Regions from separate parts of the Staphylococcus lugdunensis genome, predicted to be linked through region 3. Evidence: predicted binding sites of a transcription regulator. Region 3 holds the regulator's gene; each other region holds the start of a gene.

Region 1 (10,491 bases), 270 kb from region 3:
AAGGTACGCTTTTATTATAACTTATTCAAAATGATTTAAAACCATTTATAAAGAAAGTAAATGACATATTAATGACTAACTATTGTATAAAGTTTGAACAATTATAATGACTATTAATAATAGTTCTTAAAAGAAAAAAATTATAGAGGTGACTTGCATGAAACATTATTTAATCACTGGTGGTACCGGCATGGTAGGACACCATCTTGTGGATCGTATTTTACAACGTGAATCAGCACAAATCACCATTCTCACGCGTAGCGATAAAGTCAGTCAAAATAATCATATTACCTATGTTAACTGGTCTAAAGACGGGTGGGAGCAAGAAATTGGTCATATTGATGTTGTTATAAATTTAGCAGGCGCTACCTTAAATAAACGCTGGACTGATAGCTATAAACAACTCATTATGACTAGTCGTATCCAATCTACTCAAGCATTAGTGTCATTATTTGAACAGCGCTCAGATAAACCTGAAGTGTTATTTAATGCAAGTGCAATGGGTTATTATCCACATGATATCAATCGTTCTTATACTGAGTTATATCAAACGTCACCTTTTGATTTTCTATCTGATGTTGTATATCAATGGGAACGTTTTGCCAAGAAATTTGAACAATTCGGAACGCGTGTGATTTTAGGAAGATTCAGCATGATTTTATCTGATGATGGTGGTGCACTACAAACGATGGAATTACCTTATAAATTTTTCGTTGGTGGAAAATTAGGCTCTGGATTCCAATGGTATTCATGGATTCATATTGATGACCTAGTACGTGCTATTCTTTTCACTATTGATGAACCAGATGCAGCAGGCCCATTTAATTTTGCAGCACCTATCGCCGAACGTCAAAATTTATTTGGCTATACTTTAGGACGCGCCATGCATCGACCACACGAAACATGGGTGCCAGCATTCGTGTTACGTACTGTACTTGGTGAAATGTCAACCGTTGTATTAGATACACAAAAGGTGTTACCAAATAAACTCGAAGCGCTAGGTTTCCAATTTAGCTATCCTCATTTAAAATCAGCATTAGATGATTTAGTTCAATAAATATTTAAAAGGAAGCAGAACAAAATTCATTTTCAATTCAGTCACCTAATGTCAATATAGGCTGAATAAGCTGGGACATAAATCATAAAATATTAGCACACAGATGGTTTGACACAAATCATCTGTGTGCTTCTTCTATATTCAATACTCCGTCATGTTGGTTCTTTTGTGTGGTCTTATTGTTACTTAATATATTAATAATGAAGAAGGCGATCTCTACTAAATTTCAATAGAAATCGCCTTCTTCTACTTGTCTGAGACATTGATGTCTCAAGCAATTTTTGCTCTGTTGAATTGTATATATTATTTGTCTTCTGGTTCCATGACTTCATCAATTAAGCCATACGCTTTCGCTTCTTCAGCAGTTAAGAAATTATCACGATCTGTATCTTTTTGAATTTGTTCAATAGATTGACCAGTACGTTCAGCTAAAATACGATTTAATTTTTCACGTGTTTTTAAAATATGGTTTGCTGCGATTTCAATTTCAGTTGCTTGACCTTGAGCACCGCCTAGTGGTTGGTGAATCATTACTTCAGCATTTGGTAATGCAAAACGTTTACCTTTAGCGCCAGCAGCTAATAAGAATGACCCCATTGATGCTGCCATACCAATACAAATCGTTTGTACGTCTGGTTTGATATGTTGAATTGTATCATAAATTGCAAAACCAGCTGTTACACTTCCACCTGGTGAATTGATATATAAATAAATATCTTTTTCAGAATCTTGTGCTTGTAAAAACAATAATTGTGATACAATTGAATTCGCAACGTTATCATCAATTGCTGATCCTAACATGATAATACGGTCTTTTAATAAACGTGAATAGATGTCATAGGCACGTTCTCCACGGTTTGTTGTTTCAATTACTGTAGGAATTAAATTCATTCATATTGCCTCCTTATAATAACTAGTAATGTTAGTTTACCTTAAAAGTCAAAAATGGTCAAAAAAGACGCTTTATTATTTTATCTTATTGACGTTTGGTTCTACATTTTGTAAACTAGATTCGCTCACTAAACTAGATTGTACTGTTAAACACGCAATGAGTACAGCGTTTTGATTATATTTTATTTACCCCTCGTAGTGTAATGGATAACACTTAAGATTCCGGTTCTTACAATAGAGGTTCGATTCCTCTCGAGGGGGCTACATATTAAAACACCCGATTGGTTTAATCAATCTCAAACCATTCGGGTGTTTTCTATGTGTTATATAAATCATGATTAAATACTGTATGAAACTATTATAAATCGATTTTTTCTCCGCTTCTGATTTTATCTGCTAATTCATTTAATTTGCGTAATCGATGGTTAACACCAGATTTAGAAATGGCTCCTGTCGATAACATTTCACCTAATTCTTTTAATGAAATCTCTTGATGCTCAACACGTAGCTTAGCTATTTCACGTAAACGGTCTGGTAGATTATCTAATCCAATCTCTTTGTCGATAAGCCGAATGCTTTCAACTTGCTTCATTGCAGCACTTACAGTCTTATTTAAATTCGCCGTTTCACAATTTACCAAACGATTTACTGAATTTCTCATGTCGCGCACGATTCGTACATCTTCAAATTTTAATAAAGCCTGGTAACCACCAATAAGACTTAAGAAATCTGATATTTTTTCTGCTTCCTTCAGATAAGCAATACTTCCCTTTTTACGTTCTAAATGTTTCGCATTTAGCTCATAGTGGTTCATTAATTTTACTAAGCCTTCTGAATGATCTTCATACTGTGAAAATATTTCTAAATGGTATGAAGAGGTCTCGGGATTATTTACCGATCCCCCCGCTAAGAATGCGCCGCGTAAATAACTACGTCTCATTTCATCATCTTGAATAATTTCTTTATCAATATCATAGGTAAAGATCCCATTTTTCAATATTCCAAGAGCATCTAATATTTCTTTTGCCTGCACTTTTGTCCGACAAATATATATATTATTTTTCTTTAATTTCATCTTTTTACGTACTAAGATTTCTACCTCAACATCAAACACACGTTTAATTAATGAATAAATACGACGTGCTGTTGCTGCATTTTCAGTTTGCACATTAATGACGAATTGCTGATTAGAAAGACTAAGCGCACCGTTCATTCGAATCAATGCACTAAGTTCTGCTTTCGCATTTAAATCGTCAACTTCAATTCGTGTTAATTCATTTTTCATTTCAGAAGCAAAACTCATGTTACCTTCACCTTTCTAATCGCGTCATTGTCAACTACTAACAGTCTAATCGTTAGATTTTGATTGATGCCGTGTTGGTTTAAACGGTATTGTACTTGTTAAATCTAGTGCTATATCATATATTAATTTGGCTAACACTTCGTTGTTGTGCCTTACCCGGTAATCTTTAGACACTTCGATTAAGTTGGAAGCTGTAATTACCTTTAATCCTTTAGCTGTTAACATGTCATAATGGGCTGCTACAGGTTCAGCATTCTGTTTCTTATAATGTGCTAGCACTGCTTCATCATATAATTGCGTGTTACATATCACATATTTGATAAAATCTTTACCTGCATGCTTATGTATCGCATTAATATGGTCTAACACATCATAACCATTGGTTTCACCTGGTTGCGTCATTACATTTGCTACATATAACTTTGGTGCGTCGGTATCAAATAGTGCTTTCTGGATGCCGTTGACACATAAATTTGATATGACGCTTGTATAGAGTGAACCTGGTCCTAGAACGATTAAATCGGCCTCTTTTATGGCTTGTACTGCTTCATCCATTGGTTTTACATCGCTTGGCTCTAAATAGACCCGTTCAATTTGTTTATTGCGTTTTGGTATGCTGGACTCACCAGAAACAATTTCTCCATCTTTAAAAACGGCATTTAATTTAACGCTCGTATTAGTTGATGGGATAACTTTACCTTTGATGTTTAATATTTTACTCAGTTCTTTTACTGCGTGACCAAAATCATTTTCTATATTTGTCAGTGCTGCCAATAATAAATTGCCTAACGAATGGCCGCCAATTTGATTAGCTTCAAAGCGATATTGAAATAAATCTTGTATGATAGGTTCAGCGTCACTTAATGCTGCGATGACATTGCGAATATCTCCTGGTGCCGGAATATCCATTTCATTACGTATTACGCCTGTACTACCACCGTCATCTGCCACTGTCACAATTGCAGTAATATCTATTGGATAGTTTCTAAGTCCTCTTGCTAATACGGATAGTCCTGTGCCACCACCGATAAGCACAATTTTTAGCTTTTTCATTTATTCACGCCACTTTCAATATGCGCATCTCTATGATGAACATATACATTATAGTCAAAAATTTCATCGAGCTTTTCTCCGATGCGTCGCGCAAGTGCTACAGAACGATGTTGACCGCCTGTACACCCGATTGCAATCACTAATTGAGATTTACCCTCTTTTTTATAACCTGGAATCATAAATTTTAATAAATCCATTAGTTTATCAAAGAAAATTTCAGTTTCTTTCCATTTCATAACATAATTATATACAGGTTCATCTTCACCAGTCATCGGTCTTAAGTCTTCAACATAGTACGGATTTGGCAAAAAACGTACATCAAATACTAAGTCGGCGTCTTTTTGAATGCCATGTTTAAATCCAAAGCTAGTAACATTGATACTAAATGATTTAAATGTTTCATCTTTAAAATACTTATTAACACGTGTTCTTAATTCTTTCGGTTTCATCGTTGTTGTGTCTACTATATAATTAGCAATTGTGCGTATTCTTGAAAGCAGTTGGCGTTCTTCTTCAATCGCATCAATTAACGATACTTCTCCTTTTACATTCAACGGATGGGCACGTCTTGATTCTTTATAGCGTGAAATAAGCTTTTCTGTACTCGCTTCTAAAAACATAACATCAACAATAACGTCATTGCGACTTTTTATGTTATCAATTTCTTGTACGAGTGAGGTGAATAGTTCTTTCCCACGTAAATCAATAGCTATGGCTACTTTATGCAATGAAGGGTTGCCTTGTTCCATAAGCTCTACAAATTTTGGCAATAATATTGGCGGCAAATTGTCCACACAAAAAAAGCCAATATCCTCCAAGCTTTGAATAACGAGTGATTTACCGGCCCCAGATAGACCAGTTACAACGAGTAATTCACTTTTACTTATTTCCCTTTCTGATTGAGTCATATCAGAATCACCACCATAACTTTTTATTCCAACTTATTTTTATATGCTTTAATCATAACGTATAGCTTAAACAAATGTAAGTATGTAAATAAAAGCCAGTACCATTTTAATCTAAATAGTACTGGCTTTATATCATACTGTGCACATGCTTAAATTTAAGCTTCTTTGTCTTTCAATTCTTCAATATAATCAATGGCACTTTGTGCGGCGATACTACCATCACCTGTTGCCGTAACAATTTGGCGTAAACCTTTATCGCGCACATCTCCAGCAGCATAGATGCCAGGAACCGCTGTACTCATGTCGTCCTTAGTTACAATATAGCCAGTTTCATTAGTAATACCTAAATCAAGGAATGGTGCAGTTAATGGTTTCATACCTATATAGATAAACACACCATCTGCATCTAATGTTTGTTCTGAACCATCTTTAGTTGATACGAGTGTCACTGAACCAACTTTTCCATCTTTATCGTTAATTGATTTCAACGTGTGACTCCAAATAAAGTTGACTTTATCATTTTTAAATGCACGATCTTGCAAGATTTTTTGTGCACGCAGTTCGTCTCGTCGATGTACAATCGTTACTTTGTCTGCAAATTTCGTTAAGAAGGTTCCTTCCTCAACTGCTGAATCACCGCCGCCAATAACAAATAAATTTTTATTTTTAAAGAAGGCACCATCACATACAGCACAATAACTTACTCCACGGCCACCTAATTCTTGTTCACCAGGCACGCCTATTTTTTTATATTCTGCACCTGTAGCAATAATAACTGCACGTGCTGTCACTTCTTTATTACCAAGATGAATGACTTTATAGTCACCTTGATCTTCAATAGATTTAATATCCCCGTATTGATATTCAGCACCGAATTTCTTTGCATGTTCAAACATTTTAGTAGAAAGATCTGGGCCTGTAATCATTTCAAAGCCTGGAAAGTTTTCAACTTCTTCTGTATTTGCCATTTGGCCACCTGGCATACCACGTTCAATCATAACTGTACTTAAGTTCGCACGTGATGCATAAACCGCTGCTGTCATACCGGCTGGTCCAGCTCCGATAATAGCAACGTCATAATTTACTTCAGTCATTTTATATGCCTCCTCGTTTATCTTTACCATGCGCATTATAAACCATAATCATTACCGATAAAATTTATATGCTCAACAAGTATTTTACTGCTGAATCTAACTTATATTTTGTGACACCTAGCCAATCAAAGATTTCTCGTTTTGTCATTTTTAATGCTGTGTGGCGATAATAGAGATATACATGTGCAGCTAAATAGCGTTCCATTTCATTATAATCCACTTTACTTGCAATAAGTGCTTCTGCGGTATCAATCCAACTAATAGACAGTTCCATATCTTGTTGCAGTTGTTTATTTTTATATAATTCAACTAAGCCACGATGGATAAAATCTAATTTTGTTAGTTTCAGTCCTTGTATCAGATACGTTAAATATAATTTTTCATAATCTGTCATTTCTTCTAAAATGGCCCATATTTCTTCTGTCATAAATATTTCTTTACCATTTAATTGATTAAGTAAAAAGATACCGTATAGTCTATAATGATTATTATCATGAAGTAATAATGGCAGTACTTTCTGATTAAATTTTTCTTTACTATCCTCAAGCGTCCATGGAGGTGGACCGACTTCGTTTTTTGCCAAATGCTGGAGCTTTTTCCACATGGCTTCACTTTCGATTTCATTTCCTAGGTAATAATGGTTAAAGCTTAAAGCATTGTACATTTGAGGTGAGGGAAATTTACTTTTACGATAAAGTGGTAGTAATAACTTTTGAGACGCTTCATATTGCTTTAAATAACTAAGAATGATACCAAGTTTAAATCTCTCGTCATCGTTCATTGGTCTAATCTTTTTCATTACTTTCATATATTTATTAAACTTTTCTTTATTATTAGTAATATATAGCACCAATGTATAATGACATAATGCGTATACGTCAGAGGAATCTTCTTTTAACAAACGCTCACATATTCTTTTCGCTTGCTGATATTCTCGTAAATAGATATGACATAGTACAAGAGAATTTTGAACAATGTGTTGTTTGCGCAGTGGGTGTTCTAAATGAGAAATATAATTTTTAGCATCTTCAAAGCGTTGTTGTGTCAGTAAATATTGAAATACGTATTGGAATGAAACTAGCATTACTTCCGTGTAAAATTTTTCTTCATCATCGTATTCTACCTGATGTACATCTTCAAAGATAGCTCTTATATCCACGTCCTTAGACATAGCAGCACTAGACATGGCAAAAATAAACCACTTATAATGATCTTTCAATTTGAAATAAACATTGCTAATATTGTTAAATGCCGAGCGAACATGTTCATTTTTAGCAACTAAATCAAAATTAATCGCAATTGCTTCTTTGTATCGTCCCAACTCTTTTAATGCAGTTGTATAATTGGTAATAACTTCAATATTATCTGACTCATGTTCCATTACTCGACTGTAATATTCAGCTGCCTGTTCCCAATCTTCATTTTCAAATTTTTCGTCTGCCATTTTAAGATAAAAATGATTATTAAATTTCACATGTATGACATTATCATCTTGTTGATTCACTGTTGGTCACCTCACTTCCTATGTATTTGAATTGGATTACCGCAAGCAAAACAACCATCTGGAATATCTTTCGATACAATTGAACCCGCAGCAATAATCACATGCTTACCAATATATACGCCTGGTAAAATCGTCACATTGGCACCTACCATCGTATGGTCTCCTATTATCACTTGACCTTGTCGATATTCATCAACAAGAATTTCATGAGTTAATATTGTAGTATTATACCCAATCACACAGTTATCACCAATGCTTATAAGTTCTGGATAAAATAAATCTGGTGTTACTTTATAAGCAATTGCAGTAGCTTGACCGATAGACATATTTAAAAAGCGTCGATAGACATATCGCTTCAATGGCATGCTAGGAATAAAACGACAAAATTCTATAATAACGGTTTGCTTCAACACTTTTGGAAAACGAATAAAACGATACATATGCCATAATGGATTAATGCCTGTACTACTACGTTTTTGTAATCGTCTCATCGCTTAACCTTCGCCGTCTGACTTGGCCAGGTAAGTGGACCTGCATCTTTATAAACTGGCGCTTTATATTTTAAACGTCGGTAGACAATAAAAGTTAAACCGACGAGTATCAAAATGATTGAAACAAGTTGTGCCACACGAATATGACTTGTCAACATTAAGCTATCGGTACGTAGGCCTTCAACAAAAAAGCGACCAATAGAATACCAAATTAAGTAACTAAAGAATGTTTCTCCAATTCGTAAATGCTTACGCAATGTTAAGAGTATGACGAAACCAGCAACATCCCAAATGGATTCATATAAAAATGTCGGATGATAATATGTACCTTCGATGTACATGTTATTGATAATAAACTCTGGAAGATGTAGTTGTTCTAAAAACGCACGTGATACAGGACCACCATGCGCTTCATGATTCATAAAGTTACCCCAACGACCAATACCTTGCGCTAAGATAATACTTGGCGCAACAATATCACCAATTTGAAATGGATGGAGGTTTCTTAGCTTACATATAATTATTCCAGTGATAAACCCACCGAGTAACCCACCGTGTATCGCTATACCACCGTGCCAAATTTTAGGTATCTCAGCTGGATTCTGTGCATAATACGGCCATTGAAAAATAACGAAATAAATTCGTGCTGCTAAAAAGCCAAATAATGCACAGTAAAAAATAATATCTACAAGTGTGTCTTTATGTAATCCTACATTGATTAAACTCTTTTGGGCGACAAAATAGCCCAGCAAAATGCCACAAGCAATAATAATCCCATACCATTTTATCGATAAAGGGCCTAATTCAATTGCCACTGGATTTATATAACTTACCATTAAATTCATACGTTAGTGCTCCTCATGATTATGTCCATTTTTTCTAATTTCTGCGTTCAAACGTTCGTTAAATTCCTCGGCAGTATTAATGCCCATGATATTTAAGCGATAATTCATGGCTGCAACTTCAATAATAACTGCCACGTTTCGTCCTGGTCGAACTGGAATTGTTTTCTTTGTGATTTCAGTATCTAGTATGCGTAATTTTTCTTCATGTAAGCCTACTCTATCGTAGAGTTTTTCTTTATTCCAATTTTCTAAATTAATATTTAGTCGGATTTGCTTTTCTGTCAAAATGGAACCTGCACCAAATAGAGTCATCACATTGATAACACCTAATCCACGAATCTCAAGTAAATGTTCGATAAGTTTTGGCGGTTTACCAATGAGTTCGTCTTTAGATATTTCTCTTATTTCAACGTTATCATCGGCTACTAGACGGTGTCCACGTTTGACTAATTCAAGTGCTGTTTCACTTTTCCCAATACCTGAATCTCCGGTGATCAATACACCTACGCCATAAACATCTACTAAAACGCCATGCAACGATGTAGAACGCGCAAGTTGATGTTCTAAAAAAGTTGTAAGTCTACTCATTAAACTTGTAGTCGCATCGCTAGAGACAATTAATGGTGTATTCATTTCAGTGGCAGCTTCAATCAATTCTTTAGGCGGCTCTAAACCTCTTGTCACTATAATAGCAGGCGTATCAGGTCGACATAATTTTCGCATACGACCTTGTCTTTCGTCATCTGGAAGTAAATTATAAAATGATAATTCTGTCGTACCTAATAACTGAATTCGGTCTGATGCATAGTGCGAAAAATAACCTGCCATCTCAAGCCCAGGTCGTGAAATATCCGTATTCTTAATTTGTTTATTTAGTCCTTTTTCCCCAACAAGCAATTCTAACTTTAATAGCTCAACTAACTTTTTTGTTGTAAGCATGGGTTCACCTCAAAACGTAACTTGAAATTGTTCACTTCTTATCATATCAAAAATATCACACCAAGTTATATAAAAGTTCATTCAAAATGGAAGATTTATAATAAGATACCGTAATATCATATTATTGTCGTTACACTGATATATTTCACAGCAACAAAAATAAATAACATCAATCAAAGTCACACTTAACTGAAGCTTTTAATCGGATATAATACATGTCTGGAGATGATTGTTAGAAAAATAACCAGTAAATGAATTCATGAGAAAACTCATTTACTGGCTTCTATACAATACGTTGTACTATTGACGTCTTTCTTAAGCCTACCTTCAGCCTATAGTCAAAATACATATCAAACTAGTTCAATTGTTATTCTGCTTTATCACGTGCTAAGACATTTTTCAAATA
Region 2 (10,491 bases), 430 kb from region 3:
AGTTGTGGTATTTTACCGTATTGTAATTCGGCAGCTTTTTCAAGATTACCTTCAGTTTGTGCATCTTCTAAAGCTTGACGACTACGATCTAATTCGGCACGTTTTTCTTGCACTTTGGCAATTTTTTCTTTTTCTTGTTCAACACGTGATTGTAATGACGCTTGTTTTTCTTTTTCATTTGATAATTCTTCTTGTAATTCTTCCAATCGCTGTTTACTTGCGTTATCAGATTCGTTTTTTAAGGCACTTTCTTCAATTTCTAACTGCATAACGCGGCGATTCACTTGATCTAATTCAGTCGGATTTGATCCCATCTCTGTGCGAATTGTTGCACATGCTTGGTCGACTAAATCTATAGCTTTATCTGGTAAGAAACGATCTGTAATATAACGGTCAGACAATTCCGCTGCAGCTACAAGTGCACGGTCTTGGATTCTAACACCATGATAAACTTCATAACGTTCTTTCAAACCACGTAAAATAGAAATTGTGTCCTCTACGTCTGGTTCGCTCACGCCTACTTTTTGGAAACGACGTTCTAATGCTGAGTCTTTCTCAATATATTCTCTATATTCATTTAAGGTTGTAGCACCAATACAGTGTAATTCGCCTCGAGCTAGCATTGGTTTCAACATGTTACCAGCATCCATGGCGCCATCTGTTTTTCCAGCTCCAACAAGCATATGAATCTCATCAATAAATAATATGATACGTCCATCTGAATCTTTTACTTCTTTTAATACAGCTTTAAGACGTTCTTCAAATTCACCACGATATTTTGCCCCTGCAACTAATGCGCTTAAGTCTAACTCAAAAATCGTTTTATCTAACAAAGATTCAGGTACATCTTTTTTGACTATTCGTTGGGCAAGACCTTCTACAATAGCAGTTTTACCTACCCCTGGTTCACCAATTAATACCGGATTGTTTTTAGTTTTACGACTTAAAATTCGAATTGTATTACGAATTTCTTCATCTCTACCAATAACAGGATCCATTTTACCTTGACGAACTTCTTCTACAAGGTCACGACCATATTTTTCTAATGCTTCATAATTTACTTCAGGATTTTGAGAAGTCACGTGATTTCCCCCTCTAATTTTTTTTATTATTTCTTTAATGACATCTTGTTTATTCTCTATTGTTTGTTGCATGATTGTATCTATATCCATAGCGGCTCTGAGTAGATGTTCCATAGAGATATAGTCATCTTCGTATACTTTCATATAATGTTCAGATTTAGTCATTAATTCATTGGCTTTTGCACTAATATATTGACCATATTGTATATTGTCACCTTGTACACTTGGATAGCTTTGTAACTTTTCAGCATAATCTGCTTCAAGCTTATCAACATCGATATTTGCACGTTCTAAGATGCTTTTGATTAAACTGTCCGGTTGTTCTAATGCGCCTTTTAAAATGGCTTCTATTTCAATATTTTGTAATTCATGTGTTTTACTTAATTCAACAGCACGTTGTAACGCACCTTGAATTGCGTGTGTCATTTGGTTAATGTCCAATTATTTCACCCCTACATTATCAGAGTTGGCCAAATTTTGACTTTGACTTTCTTTGACCTTAACTATATTATAGTCGCTCTTTTGCCTTTACGCAACTATTACACTCAACTTTTTGGTTTTAATTTTTGCTTGTAGCGTTTGATATCAGTTTTACTAGTATTTAAAGAAAAAGAACACTAACTTCATAACATCAAGAAATTAGTGTTCTTTATTTAATTTATATCTCAATTAACCCACACCAAGGGCAATCTTGGCATAGCGAGACATCATGTCTTTATTCCATGGTGGATTCCATACAATATTAACTTCAGTATCTTGGATTTCTGGAATTTCTGCTAACACGGTTTTAATTTGATCAATAATCTGTGGCCCTAAAGGACACCCCATCGATGTTAAAGTCATTTCAACTGTACATAATCCTTCTTCATCTACATCTACTTTATATACTAAACCTAAATTCACGATATCAATACCTAATTCAGGGTCGATTACCATTTCAAGAGCACCTAGGATACTATCTTTTAAAGCTTCTTCCACGAGTATCACCTCTCAATATTTGTCTGTATACTAATATATCAAATATCCGACAAAACGCCAATAAAATGCTATGATACTAATAAAATGAAAAATGTTTGAGGAGAACTATATGCAACCTTATTTAATATGCCTCGATTTGGACGGCACATTACTAACAGATGATAAAGAAATCAGCCCTTATACAAAGGAAATTTTAACGGAATTGCAAAAGGCTGGACACCATATCATGATCGCGACAGGTCGTCCCTATCGCGCAAGTCAAATTTATTATCATGAACTTAATTTAGAAACACCTATTGTTAATTTCAATGGTGCTTTCGTACATCATCCAAAAGATGCTCAATTTGACACAATTCATGAAGTTTTAGATTTAGACATCGCTAAAAGTGTCATCGAGGTACTACAACAAGCAAACGTAACAAATATTATTGCCGAAGTACAAGATCATGTTTTTATCAATAATGAAGATCCTCGATTATTCGAAGGTTTTTCTATGGGTAATCCTAAAATAAAAACGGGTAATCTATTAAATTCTCTTGACACACCGCCAACATCTCTACTTGTGGAAGCTGAGGAAATTCATATTAATCGCATTAAGCAAATGTTAACACGTTTTTATGCTGAAAATATTGAACATCGTCGTTGGGGTGCACCATTCCCTGTCATTGAAATAGTAAAACGGGGTATAAGTAAAGCACGTGGCATTGATGTTGTTAAAGACTATTTGAATGTGCCAACATCTCGAATTATCGCTTTTGGTGATGAAGATAATGATTTAGAAATGATTAAATATGCGAAATTTGGTGTTGCCATGGATAATGGACTAGATGAATTAAAACATGTTGCAAACCACGTTACTCATGACAACAATAGCGATGGCATTGGTCGTTATTTAAATGAATTTTTTGATTTAGGATATAACTATAAAGGATAATGCATTCAGTACACTATATTTAAGGAGAATGAAGACATGCAAAAAATGATTGTAGTAGGTGCTGTAGCTGGTGGCGCTACCTGTGCAAGTCAAATTAGAAGATTAGATAATGACTGTAAGATTACAATATTTGAGCGAGATCGTGATATGAGCTTTGCTAATTGTGGCTTACCCTATTATCTAGGTCAAATCGTTTCATCTCGAGATCAATTATTACCTATTACCCCAAGCTCATTTAAAGAAGATAAAAACATTGATGTTAAAACATACCATGAAGTTGTCGCCGTCGATACGCAACGCAATATTGTAACTGTCCGAGATCGACAGAAAAATCAAACCTTTGAAGCAGCGTATGATAAATTGATTCTCAGCCCAGGTGCAAATGCTAACAAACTCAACAGCGATAGTCCTATGGTTTTTACACTTCGCAATATGGAAGATACTGACCAAATAGACAAATATATTAAAAAACATCACGCACAACGTGCACTTATAGTTGGTGCGGGTTATATTGCTTTAGAAATTCTTGAAAATTTATATCATCGTGGTTTAGATGTCACATTAATCCATCGCTCTGAACAAATTAATAAACTGATGGATAGCGACATGAATCAACCAATTTTGGAAATGCTGAACAAACATAAAATACCATATCGATTTAATGAAGAAATCGATGATATTGACGGCTCAATCGTTCACTTTAAATCAGGTCACTCTGAACAATATGATATTGTTATAGAAGGCGTAGGAACACATCCAAATTCTAAATTCCTTGAGTCTTCAAATATCCAACTAGATACACAAGGTTTTATTCCAGTAAATGATAAATTTGAGACAAATATTAGCAATGTTTATGCGCTTGGAGATGTGATAAAATCACATTATCGCCATGTAAATCTCCCTGCACAAGTCCCATTGGCTTGGGGAGCCCATCGTGCGGCTAGTATTATTGCTGAACAAATTGCTGGGAATTCAAATATTACTTTTAAGGGCTATTTAGGCTCAAATATTGTTAAATTTTTTGATTATTCATTCGCCAGTGTAGGTATAAAGCCTAATGAATTGAAGTATTTTGACTATAAAATGGTTGAAATTACTGGTGGAACACATGCTGGCTATTACCCAGGAAATGATAAATTGCATCTACGTGCCTATTTTGATACAAATAATCGTAAAATCATTCGTGCTTCTGCAGTAGGAAAACAGGGTGTGGATAAACGCATCGACGTACTGTCAATGGCCATGATGAATGACTTAACAATTGATGCACTTACCGAATTTGAAGTCGCCTATGCGCCACCATATAGTCATCCCAAAGATTTAATAAATATGTTGGGCTACAAAGCACGTAATCTTTAAAAATTTTAGGCAACGATTAATTAAATCTAGCATATAAAGCGAGCCATTATTACGAAGTATTGAAGCTAAAAATAAGCACAAAGATGATGTTGAATTTCAAACCATCTTTGTGCTTATTATCTTGAGATTTATATCCTATCCTGTTTTCTAGAGATAATGTACCAATCTCTTCTATCAAATGATTATTTAACTTAATCCAAACATTTTAGTTAATGGACCAAGCGGTAAAATAATTCCTAAAATGATTGTAATCACAATTAATGCAATTGTCGTCCAAAATAATCCTTGTGTTGATTCATGCTTTTTACGTTTTATGATCGTTACTTCCATTAAAGCAACTACTGCTATGCTACATACCATTTTGAGTGTCAATAACATGTGGTTGCCTCCACCACTTGCAAATTCTTTAATAATTATCCAAAATCCAGAGATTAACGTTAGCAAAATAACAACCCTCAACACCATATGTAATGGTTTAGCTGTAGGCGTTCCACCTTGTGTTTTCGAATAATTAAGATATGTCACTATAAACATTATAATCGCAAGCACCCAGCTTAAAATATGTACATGTAACAAAACTTTATCCCCCCACTAAAAAATATCAATAATTACTTAAATAAATATAACATATTTACCACTCTACTGTATTCATCATCATTTACATTTATAACAATACATGTGCATCAAATCATAATTAAAAAAGCCTTGCACCTGCACAACAGCGGAAACAAGCCTTTGAAATCGTAGACTAAAGTATAATATTCATGGAACCATTCATTCTACAATTCATCACTAAATACAGAATATGAATTTTTCACGTTAAAACGATAATTTCAATAACAAAAATGTGAGCGGGACAGAATTCATAATGAATTCGTAGTCCCGCCCCAGCAAGTTGACTAGGATTGAAAAAAGCTTAGTATAAGCGTATTTTTAATCCAGTCAACGACTGCTAATATATATTTCATAGCCTAAAACATAATGATGTCCCAGACTGATTTGTTATTAAGTAAGAGACGATTTATATCTTAACCTCTATAACTATATGTTTACACACTAACTTATTCTGCAATATATGTTGTTAACGTACCAATATTGTCAATTGTTACTTTTACTTCATCGCCAGGTTGTAAATATTGTGGTGGCTCCATTCCAGCTCCAACCCCAGCCGGTGTACCAGTTGCAATAATGTCACCTGGATGTAATGCGACATATTTTGAAATTTCTTCAATTAATTCATCAATTTTTAAAATCATTTCTCCTGTATTACCATCTTGACGGATATCATTATTTACTTTAGTCACTATATTTACATTTTCCGGTGTTGGTAATTCATCTTTAGTCACAATAAATGGTCCCATAGGGCAACCACCCGTTAAGCTTTTAGATAAAAATGCTTGGTCTTGAGCATCCTGCGCTTTACGATCTGTAATGTCATTGATAATAGTATACCCATAGACATAATCTAGCGCTAAAGCTTTAGGAATTTTCTCACCTGATTTACCAATAACAATACCAAGTTCACCTTCATAATCCAATTGATCTGTAATATCTTTATGATTCGGAATTGTAGCATTATCGCCGATTAACGATGAAGCTGCTTTTGTAAATACATAGAGGCGTTGGACTTCATGATTAAGTTCGCTCGCATGATCTTGATAATTTCTCCCAAAAGCAATAACATTATTTGGCGGTGTCACTGGTGGTAAAAATGTAATATCTTTGAATGCTATTTTATAATCCTCTGCTCTGCCACTATCTTCTGCAGCAACAACAGCTTTTCGTACTTGTTCTTGAAAATCTAACGTTTGGTTTTGTTGTAAGCCCGCTAATAATGATTTAGGATGAAAATCCCCTTCTGCAAAATCAGCAAATACTTTTGTTAAATCCCAAACCGCATCTTCACGTTTTACTTTCACGCCGTAAGATGTGACGTCTTCATGTTTGAATGACAAGAATTTCATTCATTATCAACTCCTCATCTATATCTTAACTCATATTATAACTATAATTTTCTTAAAATCACAAATATATATGTCCGAAAATTTCAAAAGTTAGCTCATACATTATGACAAACCTTGTTCAAATAATTTCGCTTTAAAAATCTTGATTGGACTGAACTATATGGATAATCTACCAAACTGGAAGAAATATAAAGAACCTTTTACTTCAGTATGGAGCATGGTTTCTAAAGCATTTTTATAATATTGCATTTGAATGCGATATTTTTCTTTAAGTTGTTCTCCTATTTCTTCATCTGTCATACCTTTTCGTCTATTAAAAGCATCTGTCTTATAATCAACAAAGTAATATTGATTATCTTTCTTATAAATTAGATCAATCATACCCTGAATAATCGCTACGTCTTCATGGTTATCTGATATATTATCAACTTTTGCTTGATTTACAACAAAAGGTAATTCACGATAAATTTGTTCAGCTTCTGCGATTTCAAGATATAAATCACTTTGAATAAACGTCATTATTTCTGGAAATTTAATGTCTTTCTTAGCATCATGTTCAATAATTTGTTGTGTGATTAAATGATCAATATATTGCTCCAATGCTTCCTCTGTCATACGCTCAGGTTTGAAAGGCAAATGTTGCATGACAGTATGCATTAATGTTCCTACTTCGTTGGCTTTACGCTTCGTAACATGACGCATAAATCTTGGCCGTTCATATGTCGCAACACCAATGCGATATTGTCGAACGCGATCGTAGTTCGTATTGCTTTCTTCAGTTTCCAGTTGTCGTTTTAATTCAGATACGGATTGCTTAGAAGGCTTAGTGGTATTAATCACGTTTGGATATTTAAACTTAAGCTGTTGCGTAATTTTCGCCTTAATATCATCGTTTCCTGTATCCAACGTATTAAGATCCGAAATAGAACGCTGCTCATTCATATCTTGATGATTAGCTTCAATAATATCTTCAAAATAATCAATAATGATATTTACGTTTGGTCTTATGTTTTCTGCTAAATTTGCAATATCATTTTCGAACATTAAATCCGGTGTCAGTTCATAGGACTTATGCTTCGACAAAATACCATAAATAAGTTCAAAAGGATGTTCTGCCGTCAAACGCTCATTAATAGCTATATGTGAACCTGAAATAGCTAATTTTTCGTACTCTTCAAGTTTTTTTGTGGATTTAAGTCTGCCAATTAAAATAAGTTGTTCCTTTGCACGTGTCAATGCCACATAAATTAAACGCATTTCTTCTGATATCATTTCTTTTTCTGTTATTGCTTTATAAGCAACAGATGACAGTGAAGGATATGCCATGTTTTTATCAATATCATAATAATCGATACCTAAACCATATTTTTGATTTAAGATAACTTGTTCCCGTAAATCTTTCTTATTAAATTCCCTTGTTAATCCTGAATAAATAACAAATGGAAATTCTAATCCCTTACTGCTATGAATAGTCATCATTTTAACGACATTATCATTAGGACCTACGATATTTTCTTCGCCAAAATCTTGGCCGCGGTCAATCAGTTCATCTATAAAACGAATAAATTGATAAAGTCCTCTAAAACTAGAATTTTCAAATTCGATAGCCTTATTAAATAATCCATAAAGATTGGCCCGTCGTCCTTTACCACCAATCAAACCACTGAAATATTGGATAACATAATGGTCATGGTAAAACTTATCTATGAGTTGGTAAACTGGATTACTTTGACTATAAATCTGATACATTTTAATATCAGCTATGAAATTTTGTAGTTTCTTTACTAATTTTTTATTAGCCAAATCATGGTTAATATAGTTCACAACAGATTGATAGAAATAGTCATCATTAGGACTGAAGACACGTATATTAGCTAATTCATCTTCGGTAAATTGATAGATGACCGAACGCATCAATCCTACTAAATAAATATCTTGTAAAGGATTATCTATTGTTCTTAAAAATGATAAAACTAATCGCACTTCCGTTTGTTCGAAATAGCCTTGTCTACTGTTCACGTGAAAGGGTATGTCATGATCTTTAAACGCTTGTTGCAAGTCTCTAGCTTGCGAAAAACTACGTTCTAAAATAACAATATCTTTATATGTTGGTTGACGATAGTGACCCGTTTTCATATCAAATATACGCTTATTTGCTAAAATATCTTTCACCTGTTTAACAATATATTCAGCTTCTTGTTCTGAGCCATTTAGTTCACTATGTTCTTTATCTGCTTCAATCAATGTACGCAGCTCTACTGGATGATCCACCTCATCAAATGGCGCACCATAGTACAATTGTGCAGCATCATCGTAACTAATTTCACCAACTTCTTCGTCCATCATGTGCTTAAATAAATAGTTAGTGGTACTTAACACTTCTTTTCTAGATCGGAAGTTTTGCGACAAATCAATGCGTATACCTGTGCCGTTACCCTCTGCATTAAAACGTTGATATTTCTCAATAAATAGACTTGGGTCTGCTTGTCTAAATTTGTAAATAGATTGCTTGACATCCCCTACCATAAATAAATTACCGTCTGCTTCTGAACCGGTCTTAATGCAGGATAATATTTGTTCTTGTACGCGATTGGTATCTTGGTATTCATCTACTAATATTTCAGCAAACTGTTCGCGATACATCTCCGCGATATGAGAAGGTGAGCCATCATCATTTGTTAATATTTGTAACGCAAAATGCTCATAGTCAGCAAAGTCTAGGATATTACGACTTCGTTTTTTTTGACCAAATGCAGTTATAACGTCTTTAACAATGTCTGCTAATATATTTACTCGTGGTGCCAACCTTTGCATATCTCGCTTTAAATCTTGCGCACTGCGTGAGAAATAGTCTGCTTGGACTTTGGATACAAGCGATTTATATTTATCGTAATATGCTTTAGCTTCAACAAGTGCATCACCCATAGTTTCATTTACTTCTTTTATCTTTTTAGTCAATGCAGGAAATCTACTGACAAATTCATGATTTGCAATTACATCACTTTGTATCATATCTCCATCAAAGGCTTTAGTCATAAAAGCCATTTCATCTTCAATGACAGCTATTTGCTTGTCCGTATCTTCAGCTAAAGTAAATATTTCATAGCTTTTACTTAAAGCCTCTTGTGCAGCACGTAAAAAAATACGCGACAAATCTGTCAACAATTGTAACAAGTTGTCTTGTTGTGCTTCATTTTGGTATGGTTTCACTAATTGGGTTAACCATTCAAAAGGATTGGGGTTCGCAATACTAAAGTAATAAAGAGATTTAATGATTGTTCTAAAGTCATCGTCATTTCTATCCTTAGACAATTGCTCTGCTAGTTCAATGAAATCGCTGTTTAACACATCATAGTAGTGTTCTAAAGTTTCATCTATGGTCTGTTCTAACAGTAAGATGTTTTCTGCTTCACTACTCGTTCTAAAATTAGGATCAACATCTAACACATCGTAATGCTGTTGTATTAGCTTTAAACAAAAACTATGCAATGTAGAAATTTGAGCTTGGTGTATCTTTATGCGTTGATTCTTTAAATGCGTATTATTAGGATCTTCAAGTGCTGCTTCTTGAATGCGTTGTTCTACCCTATGTTTCATTTCACGTGCACTTAAATTAGTAAAAGTAACCACCAATAATCGATCAACATCAACATTGTCTCTGATGATACGTTGAATAATTCTTTCTACTAAAACTGCCGTTTTCCCTGAGCCGGCAGCGGCCGCAACTAACACATCTTGACCTTTAGCATATATACTTTGCCACTGCGCATCTGTCCAAATTACCCCTTCGGGCTTGACTGGTATCATGCATCGTCACCTCCATCTTTAACCGCCTCTTGGATTTCTTCAATAGGATTAATTGTTTCATCAACTGTACGATATCGTTTACTATCAATCATGCCATCAACATGACAAACAGACTGATAGCTACAATATTGACAAGGTAAAGTTTGTTTATATTTTAATGGCGCCACTTCTGTATGTCCTGCCATAATATTAGATGCGGTTTCAATAAAGTTACGCTTATTATGCTCAATAAACTTCATGATTGTCGCTTCATCAGCGACTTGACTGCCTCGCTGATTTATAGTGTTTTTAGCTGTTTTTCCCACGGGTATGATATCAGACACAAATTTTGGTTCCATTCTTAAATCTAAAGCATTTAACACTTCTT
Region 3 (10,491 bases):
GACTGAGTGTTAGGTAAATCCGGCACTCATAAGGTCAAGCTGTGATGGGGAGAGGAAATTGTTTCCTTGAGTCGTTGATTTCACACTGCCAAGAAAAGCCTCTAGATAGATAACAGGTGCCCGTACCGCAAACTGACACAGGTAGTCAAGATGAGAATTCTAAGGTGAGCGAGCGAACTCTCGTTAAGGAACTCGGCAAAATGACCCCGTAACTTCGGGAGAAGGGGTGCTCTTTAGGGTGCAAGCCCAGAAGAGCCGCAGTGAATAGGCCCAAGCGACTGTTTATCAAAAACACAGGTCTCTGCTAAACCGTAAGGTGATGTATAGGGGCTGACGCCTGCCCGGTGCTGGAAGGTTAAGAGGAGTGGTTAGCTTCTGCGAAGCTACGAATCGAAGCCCCAGTAAACGGCGGCCGTAACTATAACGGTCCTAAGGTAGCGAAATTCCTTGTCGGGTAAGTTCCGACCCGCACGAAAGGCGTAACGATTTGGGCACTGTCTCAACGAGAGACTCGGTGAAATCATAGTACCTGTGAAGATGCAGGTTACCCGCGACAGGACGGAAAGACCCCGTGGAGCTTTACTGTAGCCTGATATTGAAATTCGGCACAGCTTGTACAGGATAGGTAGGAGCCATTGAAACGTGAGCGCTAGCTTACGTGGAGGCGCTGGTGGGATACTACCCTAGCTGTGTTGGCTTTCTAACCCGCACCACTTATCGTGGTGGGAGACAGTGTCAGGCGGGCAGTTTGACTGGGGCGGTCGCCTCCTAAAAGGTAACGGAGGCGCTCAAAGGTTCCCTCAGAATGGTTGGAAATCATTCATAGAGTGTAAAGGCATAAGGGAGCTTGACTGCGAGACCTACAAGTCGAGCAGGGTCGAAAGACGGACTTAGTGATCCGGTGGTTCCGCATGGAAGGGCCATCGCTCAACGGATAAAAGCTACCCCGGGGATAACAGGCTTATCTCCCCCAAGAGTTCACATCGACGGGGAGGTTTGGCACCTCGATGTCGGCTCATCGCATCCTGGGGCTGTAGTCGGTCCCAAGGGTTGGGCTGTTCGCCCATTAAAGCGGTACGCGAGCTGGGTTCAGAACGTCGTGAGACAGTTCGGTCCCTATCCGTCGTGGGCGTAGGAAATTTGAGAGGAGCTGTCCTTAGTACGAGAGGACCGGGATGGACATACCTCTGGTGTACCAGTTGTCGTGCCAACGGCATAGCTGGGTAGCTATGTATGGACGGGATAAGTGCTGAAAGCATCTAAGCATGAAGCCCCCCTCAAGATGAGATTTCCCAACTTCGGTTATAAGATCCCTCAAAGATGATGAGGTTAATAGGTTCGAGGTGGAAGCGTGGCGACACGTGGAGCTGACGAATACTAATCGATCGAAGACTTAATCAAATATATGTTTTGCGACGCAAAATCAATTTTACTTACTATCTAGTTTTGAATGTATAACATTCACTTGTCTGGTGATAATGGCAAGGAGGTCACACCTGTTCCCATGCCGAACACAGAAGTTAAGCTCCTTAGCGCCGATGGTAGTCGGACTTACGTTCCGCTAGAGTAGGACGTTGCCAGGCAAAGCAAATGGATGCGATGAGCCGCATTGAGACCGAGAGGTCTCTTTTTTATGCCAAAAATTGAAAAACAAGTCGATAAATAACGGCTTTGCGAAGAGAAAGCGATTGAAGCTGACGTATTCTGACCTATAGAAAATACAAATTAAATGCGATACTTCAAAAATGAAAAAGTTATTGCTTTTTTAAATGATTAAAATTATTTTAAAACATTTGCACTGAAACTTAGTTTTTAAGTCTACAAAATTCTCACTCATAGTCATTTATGACGAGTGCGCTTATTAGTGCTTGGACATGATTAGACAAATCTTCATTTGAAATGCCACCAAACCCTAAAATAAAAGTAGGATAGCGTTCATTAGCATCATCGAAGTAATAGGGTTCCAGCTTAAGAGATATATTTGATGCGTTTTCTAGACATTGTTCCATTGTTAGCCCATTTATAACCCGAATGGTAAAATGCATGCCAGTTAATGCGCCATCAATCTTTAATTGGTTAGAGTAAGGTGCAAGTTGATTTAAAATATAAGTAAGTTTGTCGCGATAAATTTTTCTCATTTTATTTAGATGGCGTTCAAAACTGCCTGATGCCATAAATCTTTCGACGATATGTTGAATATGAACGGGAACTGTATTTCCTTCTTTATATGGATGATGATTATATATGTTTAATATTGGATAAGGTAAAACGATATACGCTATACGACAACTTGGAAATAGAGACTTAGAAAATGTACTAATATAAATAACTTTTCCTTTCGTGTCTAAACTTTGTAAAGCGGGTATCGGTTTGCCATAATATCTAAACTCAGAGTCGTAATCATCTTCAATAATATAACGTTTTTCTTGCTGCTGTGCCCATTGAATTAATTGGGTGCGTTTTTTTAAATTCATGATATGCCCCGTTGGAAATTGATGTGAAGGGGTAATATACAAAATATCATTATTGTATTCAAAGATGGGATCGACTTGGATGCCATCTTTTTCTACTATAACTTGTTTATAAGGCATCTGTTTCTTGTCTAATGTTTGTTTAATTGGTGGATAGCTTGGTTGTTCGATAATAAAGGAGCTATCTGATAGTACATCTGTAATCATATCGAGTAATTGTTCTGTAGAAGAACCGATAATAATTTGATTTGGATGACAAGTAACCCCTCTGCTGTTAAATAAATAATGGGCAATTTGTTGTCTTAATGCCAATTCACCCTGTGGATGTCCATGTTGTAAAAGGTCTATATTACTATCATCAAAAACATCTCGAGCATATTTTCTTAATGTATGCAATGGAAAGTTTTCAGCATCTATTTCAGCCAAGTTGAAGGCATAGCGGTAATGTGATTTTGGCGTTGACTTCTGAATGAAGTTGATTTCATGAAACCCTGATGTTTGTGGTACGACAGGCAGTGATTCGATATCTGATACATAATAGCCTGAACGTGGTTTGGCATAAATAAATCCTTCATCTAGTAAAAGTTGATAGGCATGTTCGATTGTTGTATGACTAAGTGATAAATGTTCACTTAATTGTCGCTTTGAAGGAAACTTTTCATTTGCCTGATAATGACCTTCAATAATTTGGGCTTTTAATTTTTCATAGAGTGATTGGTATAGTGCAGTTTTCTTCTTCATATCATCTGGCCTCTTTATTTATTATAAAATTGAACCTTTTTCAATATCAGTTTATCGTTTAGAATGGATTTAATCAATTAGAAAAGGGGCAATTTACATGTCTAAAATTGTAGGATCTGAAAGAGTTAAACGAGGTATGGCTGAAATGCAAAAAGGCGGCGTCATTATGGACGTTGTTAATGCAGAACAAGCTAGAATCGCGGAGGAAGCTGGAGCGGTTGCTGTTATGGCATTAGAGCGTGTGCCTTCTGATATTAGAGCGGCAGGAGGGGTAGCACGTAGCGCTAACCCTAAAATTGTTGAAGAAGTAATGAACGCTGTTTCTATACCGGTTATGGCTAAAGCACGTATTGGACACATTACTGAAGCGCGTGTGCTCGAAGCTATGGGGGTCGATTATATTGATGAATCTGAAGTATTAACACCAGCTGATGAAGAATATCATTTAAGAAAAGACCAGTTTACTGTACCGTTTGTTTGTGGGTGTCGTGATTTAGGTGAAGCCGCACGTCGTATTGGTGAAGGTGCAGCAATGTTACGTACGAAAGGTGAACCTGGAACTGGAAACATTGTTGAAGCAGTACGTCATATGAGAAAAGTAAATGCTGAAGTTAGTCGTTTAGTAGTAATGAACGACGATGAAATTATGACGTATGCTAAAGAATTAGGTGCGCCATATGAAATCTTGAAACAAATCAAGGATAACGGTCGCCTACCAGTTGTTAACTTTGCTGCTGGAGGTGTAGCAACACCTCAGGATGCTGCTTTAATGATGGAATTGGGTGCAGATGGCGTCTTTGTAGGTTCAGGTATTTTCAAATCAGAAGATCCTGAAAAATTTGCGAAAGCGATTGTACAAGCGACGACACATTATCAAGATTATGAGTTAATTGGTAAATTGGCTGCAGAATTAGGAACAGCAATGAAAGGCTTAGATATAAATAAAATTTCATTAGAAGAACGTATGCAAGAGCGTGGTTGGTAAGATATGAAGATAGGTGTATTGGCATTGCAAGGCGCTGTGCGTGAACATATTCGTCATATTGAATTAAGTGGTCACGAAGGCATAGCAATTAAAAGAGTAGAACAACTAGAAGAAATTGATGGATTGATTCTTCCTGGTGGTGAGTCAACCACACTTAGAAGATTGATGGATTTATATGGTTTTAAAGAAAAATTACAACAATCTAACTTACCTATGTTTGGCACATGTGCTGGCCTAATTGTATTAGCTAAACATGTCGAAGGTGAAACAGGGTATTTAAAAAAATTGGATATCACTGTAGAACGTAATTCGTTTGGTAGACAAGTAGATAGTTTTGAATCAGAACTTGATATTAAAGGCATTGCTGAAGATATAGAAGGTGTTTTTATTAGAGCACCACATATTGCTAGCGTAGAAGATGGCGTAGAAGTATTAAGTACTGTTGGCGATAAAATTGTTGCAGTTAAACAAGGGAACTATTTAGGTGTATCATTCCATCCTGAGTTAACGGATGATTATAGAGTTACGCAATACTTTATTGAACATATGGTCAAATAACATAGTCTTGTTGAAAGAGCACTCAAAAAATGAGTGCTCTTTTTTAATATAACCTATTAATATGAGACAATGATACGATGCAAGATTTGCTCTACATTAAATAGCTATTTTAAAATATTCGCTTTTTTATAAGAGATAGCAAGAAAGTATAAAAAAATGATGCTATAAGATGCCTACGATATAGGCTCTTATAGCATCACAAAACGATAATATGTCTATTTAATATTTATTTAAATAAAGAATCCAGCAATTGTTGCGGAGATAAATGAAACTAGTGTAGCACCGAACAATAATTTTAAGCCAAAGCGAGCAACAATATCACCTTTTTCAGAGTTAAGTGATTTAATGGCACCAGAAATAATTCCAATTGAGCTAAAGTTAGCGAATGATACTAGGAATACTGAAGTTACGCCTTTAGCGTGCGTTGAAATATCTGATAGTTTACCTAATGATTGCATAGCAACAAATTCATTAGAAAGCAGTTTTGTTGCCATAACTGAACCAGACTGTACAGCTTCGTTCCATGGAACACCAGATAAAAAGGCTAAAGGTGCAAAGACAAAGCCAATTAAAGTTTGGAAATCCCAAGAGACAGCGCCATGCGTTATGACACTTAAAAGACCACTAACGATACCGTTTAGTAATGCGATAATGGCGATATAGCCAATGAGCATTGCCCCAACGATAACCGCTACTTTAAATCCATCTAAAATGTACTCTCCTAACATTTCAAAGAAAGATTGATTTTTAGTTTCTGTTTCATCTACTAATAATTTATCTTCTTCTTCATTCACTTTATAAGGATTAATAATTGATGCAATAATGAAACCACCAAAAAGGTTAAGTACAACTGCCGTTACGACATACTTTGGTTCAATTAAAGTAAAGTATGCGCCAATAATTGAAGCTGAAACGGTAGACATAGCTGAAGCGGTTAATGTATATAACCGTTGTTTCGGTATGTAAGGTAATTGTTTTTTTAAAGAAATAAAAACTTCAGATTGCCCTAAGATGGCTGCGGCGACGGCATTATAAGATTCTAAACGTCCCATGCCATTGATTTTAGAAATTAACCAGCCTAACCCCTTAATAATGAGTGGTAGGATGCGAGTGTATTGTAGTATGCCGATTAACGCAGAGATAAATACAATCGGTAATAAAACACTAAAGAAGAATGGAGGGTTTTTAGGATTAACAAATTTAAATCCACCAAAGACAAAGTTAACGCCTTCTGCAGCTTTTTGTAGTAAATAATTAAAGCCGTTTGAAATTCCTCCGATGACATGTATACCTGCCGTCGTTTTAAGTAAAATAAAGGCGAATATAAATTGAATCACAAGTAACAAAGCGACGTACTTCCAACGAATATGCTTTCTATCTGAGCTAAATGCAAAGGCAAGCGCTAAGAAGAAAACGATTCCAATTATCCCAATGAGAATATGCATAGACCTGCTCCTTAATCTTTTTTCTAAATCTTATCATACAATAAATAGATGTGAACAAACACCTTTATTTTTTAAATTGAAAAACAAATTGGTTGAAAATGGTCAAAGTTGGTCATATAATATAGTCAAAGAAGGTCAAAAGGGGTGATAAGCATGCACAATATGTCTGACATCATAGAGCAGTACATTAAAAAATTATTTGAAGAAACGAATGGAGACGCTGTTGAAATACAACGAGCCAATATAGCACAGCGGTTTGATTGTGTGCCTTCTCAATTAAATTACGTTATTAAAACCAGATTCACCAATGAGCATGGTTATGAAATAGAAAGTAAACGTGGAGGCGGTGGATACATCCGAATCACGAAAATTGAAAATAAAGATGCAACGGGGTATATTAATCACTTGCTTCAATTAATTGGACCAACCATTTCACAGCAGCAAGGTTACTATGTTATTGACGGCTTGCTTGAAAAAGGTTTGATTAGTGAAAGAGAAGCTAAAATGATACAAGCTGTCATTGACCGTGAAACATTAAAAATGGATGTCATGTCTAGAGATATTATCCGAGCAAATATTTTAAAACGAATCTTACCGGTGATTAATTACTATTAATACTGAAAAATGCGAGGTGTTAAGACGTGCTTTGTGAAAATTGCCACTTAAATGAAGCAGAGGTAAAGCTTACGGTTAAAAGTAAAAATGGAACCAGTGAGAAATGGGTTTGTCCTGTTTGTGCACAAGGAGAAAATCCATGGAATCAGAATTACACATCTCATCACCAGTATCAAGATGATATTGAAGAAGCATTTGTTGTAAAGCAAATATTACAACATTTAGCTACAAAACATGGTATTGATTTTCAAAATGTTGCTTTTCAAGAAGAAAAACAGTGTCCAACTTGTCATATGACCTTAAAAGATATTGCGCATGTTGGTAAGTTTGGCTGTGCACAATGCTATGCTACCTTTAAAGATGACATTATTGATATTGTGAGACGGGTGCAAGGTGGACAGTATGAACATGTTGGGAAAACGCCGCATTCATCACATCAAAAATTAGCAATAAAAAAACAAATTGAAGAAAAATCACAATATTTAAATGTATTAATAGATGAACAAAAATTTGAAGAAGCTGCTCTTGTAAGAGATGAGATAAAAGCATTAAAGCAACAGAGTGAGGTGTTACATGATGAATGATTATAATATTAATCCTGATGATATATTGACCAATATCGAAACAGCACCAGTTGTTATGTCATCACGAATTCGCTTAGCACGTAATCTTGAAAATCATGTACACCCACTTATGTTTCCATCTGAACAAGAAGGTTTTCGAGTTATTAATGAAGTTCAGGATGCATTGCCAGATCTAGATTTACAACGTCTAGATCGCATGGACCAGCAAAGTAAGATGCAACTTGTTGCGAAACATTTAGTCAGTCCTGAACTAATTAAGCAACCAGCATCGGCAGTGATGACTAACGAGGATGAATCTCTTAGTATTATGATTAATGAAGAAGATCATATACGCATACAAGCGATGTCACCTGAGTTATCTTTGTCTGAATTATATACGAAAGCATCTGATATTGATGATTTACTCGATAAAGCGTTAGATATTAGTTACGATGAACATTTAGGGTACTTAACTACATGCCCAACCAATATTGGAACAGGCATGAGAGCAAGTATTATGTTACATTTGCCTGGTTTATCGATAATGAAACGAATGAATCGTATTGCTCAAACAATTAATCGTTTTGGCTTTACAATTCGTGGTATATATGGAGAGGGTTCGCAGGTCTATGGACATATATATCAGGTTTCAAATCAACTAACTTTAGGGAAAACAGAACAAGACATCATCGATAATTTAACAGAAGTTGTTAATCAAATTATTAATGAAGAAATGCAAATTCGCGAACGGTTACACACATATAACCAAATTGAAACGTTGGATCGTGTTTATCGTTCGCTTGGTATATTACAAAATTGTAGAATGATTTCTATGGAAGAAGCATCCTATCGACTTAGTGAAGTGAAATTAGGAATTGATTTAGGATATGTACAATTGCAAGATTTTAATTTTAATGAATTAATGGTGAGTATTCAATCTGCTTTCTTGTATAACGATGAAGACGAGGACGATGAGAAATCCGTCAATGAGAAACGTGCAGATATTTTAAGAGCTCAGACCATATAGGAGGTAAATAGATATGTTATTTGGTAGATTAACTGAACGTGCGCAGCGTGTTTTAGCACATGCACAAGAAGAAGCTATTCGTTTGAACCACTCAAATATTGGTACTGAACACTTGTTATTAGGTTTAATGAAGGAACCTGAAGGTATTGCTGCTAAAGTATTAGAAAGTTTCAATATTACTGAAGATAAAGTGATTACCGAAGTCGAAAAACTTATTGGCCACGGACAAGAACAAGCTGGGACGTTAAGATATACACCTAGAGCTAAAAAAGTCATTGAATTATCAATGGATGAAGCTAGAAAACTTCATCACAATTTTGTTGGTACAGAACATATTTTATTAGGTTTAATTCGTGAAAATGAAGGTGTAGCGGCACGTGTTTTTGCAAATTTAGATTTAAATATTACGAAGGCACGGGCTCAAGTTGTGAAAGCATTAGGTAGTCCAGAGATGGGTACGAAAAATGCACAAACAAATAAATCTAATAATACACCAACGTTAGATAGCTTAGCGCGTGACTTAACGGTGATTGCTAAAGATGGCACATTAGATCCGGTTATCGGTAGAACAAAAGAGATTACACGTGTGATTGAAGTCTTGAGCCGTCGAACTAAAAATAATCCTGTACTTATTGGTGAACCAGGTGTAGGTAAAACAGCTATTGCTGAAGGTTTAGCACAAGCAATCATAAATAATGAAGTGCCAGAAACGTTAAAAGACAAACGTGTGATGTCATTAGATATGGGTACGGTTGTAGCAGGTACGAAATATCGTGGTGAGTTTGAAGAACGCTTGAAAAAAGTAATGGAAGAGATTCATCAAGCCGGCAACGTGATTCTATTTATTGACGAGTTACACACGCTCGTTGGTGCAGGTGGTGCAGAAGGTGCTATTGACGCTTCAAACATTTTAAAACCAGCACTTGCACGTGGTGAGTTACAATGCATTGGTGCGACTACTTTAGATGAATATCGTAAAAACATCGAAAAAGATGCCGCTTTAGAACGTCGTTTCCAACCGGTACAAGTTGATGAGCCGTCAGTTGAGGATACAATCGAAATTTTAAAAGGATTGCGTGATCGATACGAAGCACATCATCGTATTAACATTTCAGATCAAGCTTTAGATGCGGCCGCAAAATTAAGTGACCGCTATGTTTCAGATCGCTTCTTGCCTGACAAAGCCATTGATTTAATTGATGAAGCAAGTTCTAAAGTAAGATTAAGAAGTCATACAACACCAACAAATTTAAAATCAATTGAGCAAGAAATTGAAACTGTAAAAAAAGAAAAAGATGCTGCAGTTCACGCTCAAGAATTTGAAAATGCAGCCAACCTTAGAGATAAACAATCTAAATTAGAAAAGCAATATGAAGATGCCAAAAAAGAATGGCAAAATGCGCAAGGTGGTAGTAACACAGAATTGTCGCAAGAAGATATTGCTGAAGTTATCGCCGGTTGGACCGGAATTCCTTTAACAAAAATTAATGAAACAGAATCAGATCGACTATTAAATCTCGAAGCGACATTACATGGTCGTGTCATAGGCCAAAATGACGCTGTGACATCAATTAGTAAAGCTGTGCGTCGTGCACGTGCCGGCTTGAAGGATCCTAAGCGTCCAATTGGTAGTTTCATCTTCTTAGGACCTACAGGGGTTGGTAAAACAGAATTAGCACGTGCATTAGCTGAAACAATGTTTGGTGAAGAAGATGCGATGATTCGTGTTGATATGAGTGAATTCATGGAAAAACACGCTGTGAGTCGCTTAGTTGGGGCGCCTCCAGGATATGTAGGCCATGATGACGGTGGTCAATTAACTGAAAAAGTAAGACGCAAACCATATTCAGTTATTTTATTTGACGAAATCGAAAAAGCGCATCCAGATGTATTTAATATTTTACTTCAAGTATTAGATGATGGACATTTAACAGATACGAAAGGACGTCGTGTAGATTTCCGCAATACTGTAATTATCATGACATCAAACGTTGGTGCCCAAGAGCTACAAGATCAACGATTTGCTGGATTTGGTGGTGCAAGCGAAGGTCAGGATTATGAGACAATTCGTAAAACAATGATGAAA

Evidence for each region. The regulator CtsR, encoded in region 3, represses protease genes until heat stress. The targets are predictions, from matches to a motif close to ATGGTCAATAAAGGTCAAACA.
Region 1: clpP (ATP-dependent Clp endopeptidase proteolytic subunit ClpP) is a predicted target of CtsR. The motif match lies at 1,993-2,013, and genes of this name have one in related genera.
Region 2: clpB (ATP-dependent chaperone ClpB) is a predicted target of CtsR. The motif match lies at 1,563-1,583, and genes of this name have one in related genera.

Annotation. Positions count from the first base shown of each region.
Region 1 covers NZ_CP014022.1:958,283-968,773, forward strand. The annotation lists gene AL499_RS04565 (TIGR01777 family oxidoreductase) at 158-1,057, shown strand; gene clpP (ATP-dependent Clp endopeptidase proteolytic subunit ClpP) at 1,361-1,948, opposite strand; gene whiA (DNA-binding protein WhiA) at 2,307-3,251, opposite strand; gene AL499_RS04585 (gluconeogenesis factor YvcK family protein) at 3,297-4,304, opposite strand; gene rapZ (RNase adapter RapZ) at 4,301-5,212, opposite strand; gene trxB (thioredoxin-disulfide reductase) at 5,368-6,306, opposite strand; gene AL499_RS04600 (tetratricopeptide repeat protein) at 6,371-7,810, opposite strand; gene AL499_RS04605 (acyltransferase) at 7,822-8,301, opposite strand; gene lgt (prolipoprotein diacylglyceryl transferase) at 8,298-9,146, opposite strand; gene hprK (HPr(Ser) kinase/phosphatase) at 9,150-10,085, opposite strand; gene uvrA (excinuclease ABC subunit UvrA) at 10,453-10,491, opposite strand, start outside.
Region 2 covers NZ_CP014022.1:793,273-803,763, forward strand. The annotation lists gene clpB (ATP-dependent chaperone ClpB) at 1-1,523, opposite strand, end outside; gene AL499_RS03765 (metal-sulfur cluster assembly factor) at 1,752-2,060, opposite strand; gene AL499_RS03770 (Cof-type HAD-IIB family hydrolase) at 2,170-2,994, shown strand; gene AL499_RS03775 (CoA-disulfide reductase) at 3,031-4,353, shown strand; gene AL499_RS03780 (YisL family protein) at 4,540-4,929, opposite strand; gene AL499_RS03785 (fumarylacetoacetate hydrolase family protein) at 5,415-6,317, opposite strand; gene addA (helicase-exonuclease AddAB subunit AddA) at 6,474-10,124, opposite strand; gene addB (helicase-exonuclease AddAB subunit AddB) at 10,121-10,491, opposite strand, start outside.
Region 3 covers NZ_CP014022.1:1,227,572-1,238,062, reverse strand. The annotation lists rRNA gene AL499_RS05850 (23S ribosomal RNA) at 1-1,401, shown strand, start outside; rRNA gene rrf (5S ribosomal RNA) at 1,469-1,583, shown strand; gene pdxR (MocR-like pyridoxine biosynthesis transcription factor PdxR) at 1,830-3,212, opposite strand; gene pdxS (pyridoxal 5'-phosphate synthase lyase subunit PdxS) at 3,310-4,197, shown strand; gene pdxT (pyridoxal 5'-phosphate synthase glutaminase subunit PdxT) at 4,201-4,755, shown strand; gene AL499_RS05825 (NupC/NupG family nucleoside CNT transporter) at 4,986-6,200, opposite strand; gene AL499_RS05820 (CtsR family transcriptional regulator) at 6,354-6,815, shown strand; gene AL499_RS05815 (UvrB/UvrC motif-containing protein) at 6,842-7,399, shown strand; gene AL499_RS05810 (protein arginine kinase) at 7,392-8,405, shown strand; gene AL499_RS05805 (ATP-dependent Clp protease ATP-binding subunit) at 8,419-10,491, shown strand, end outside.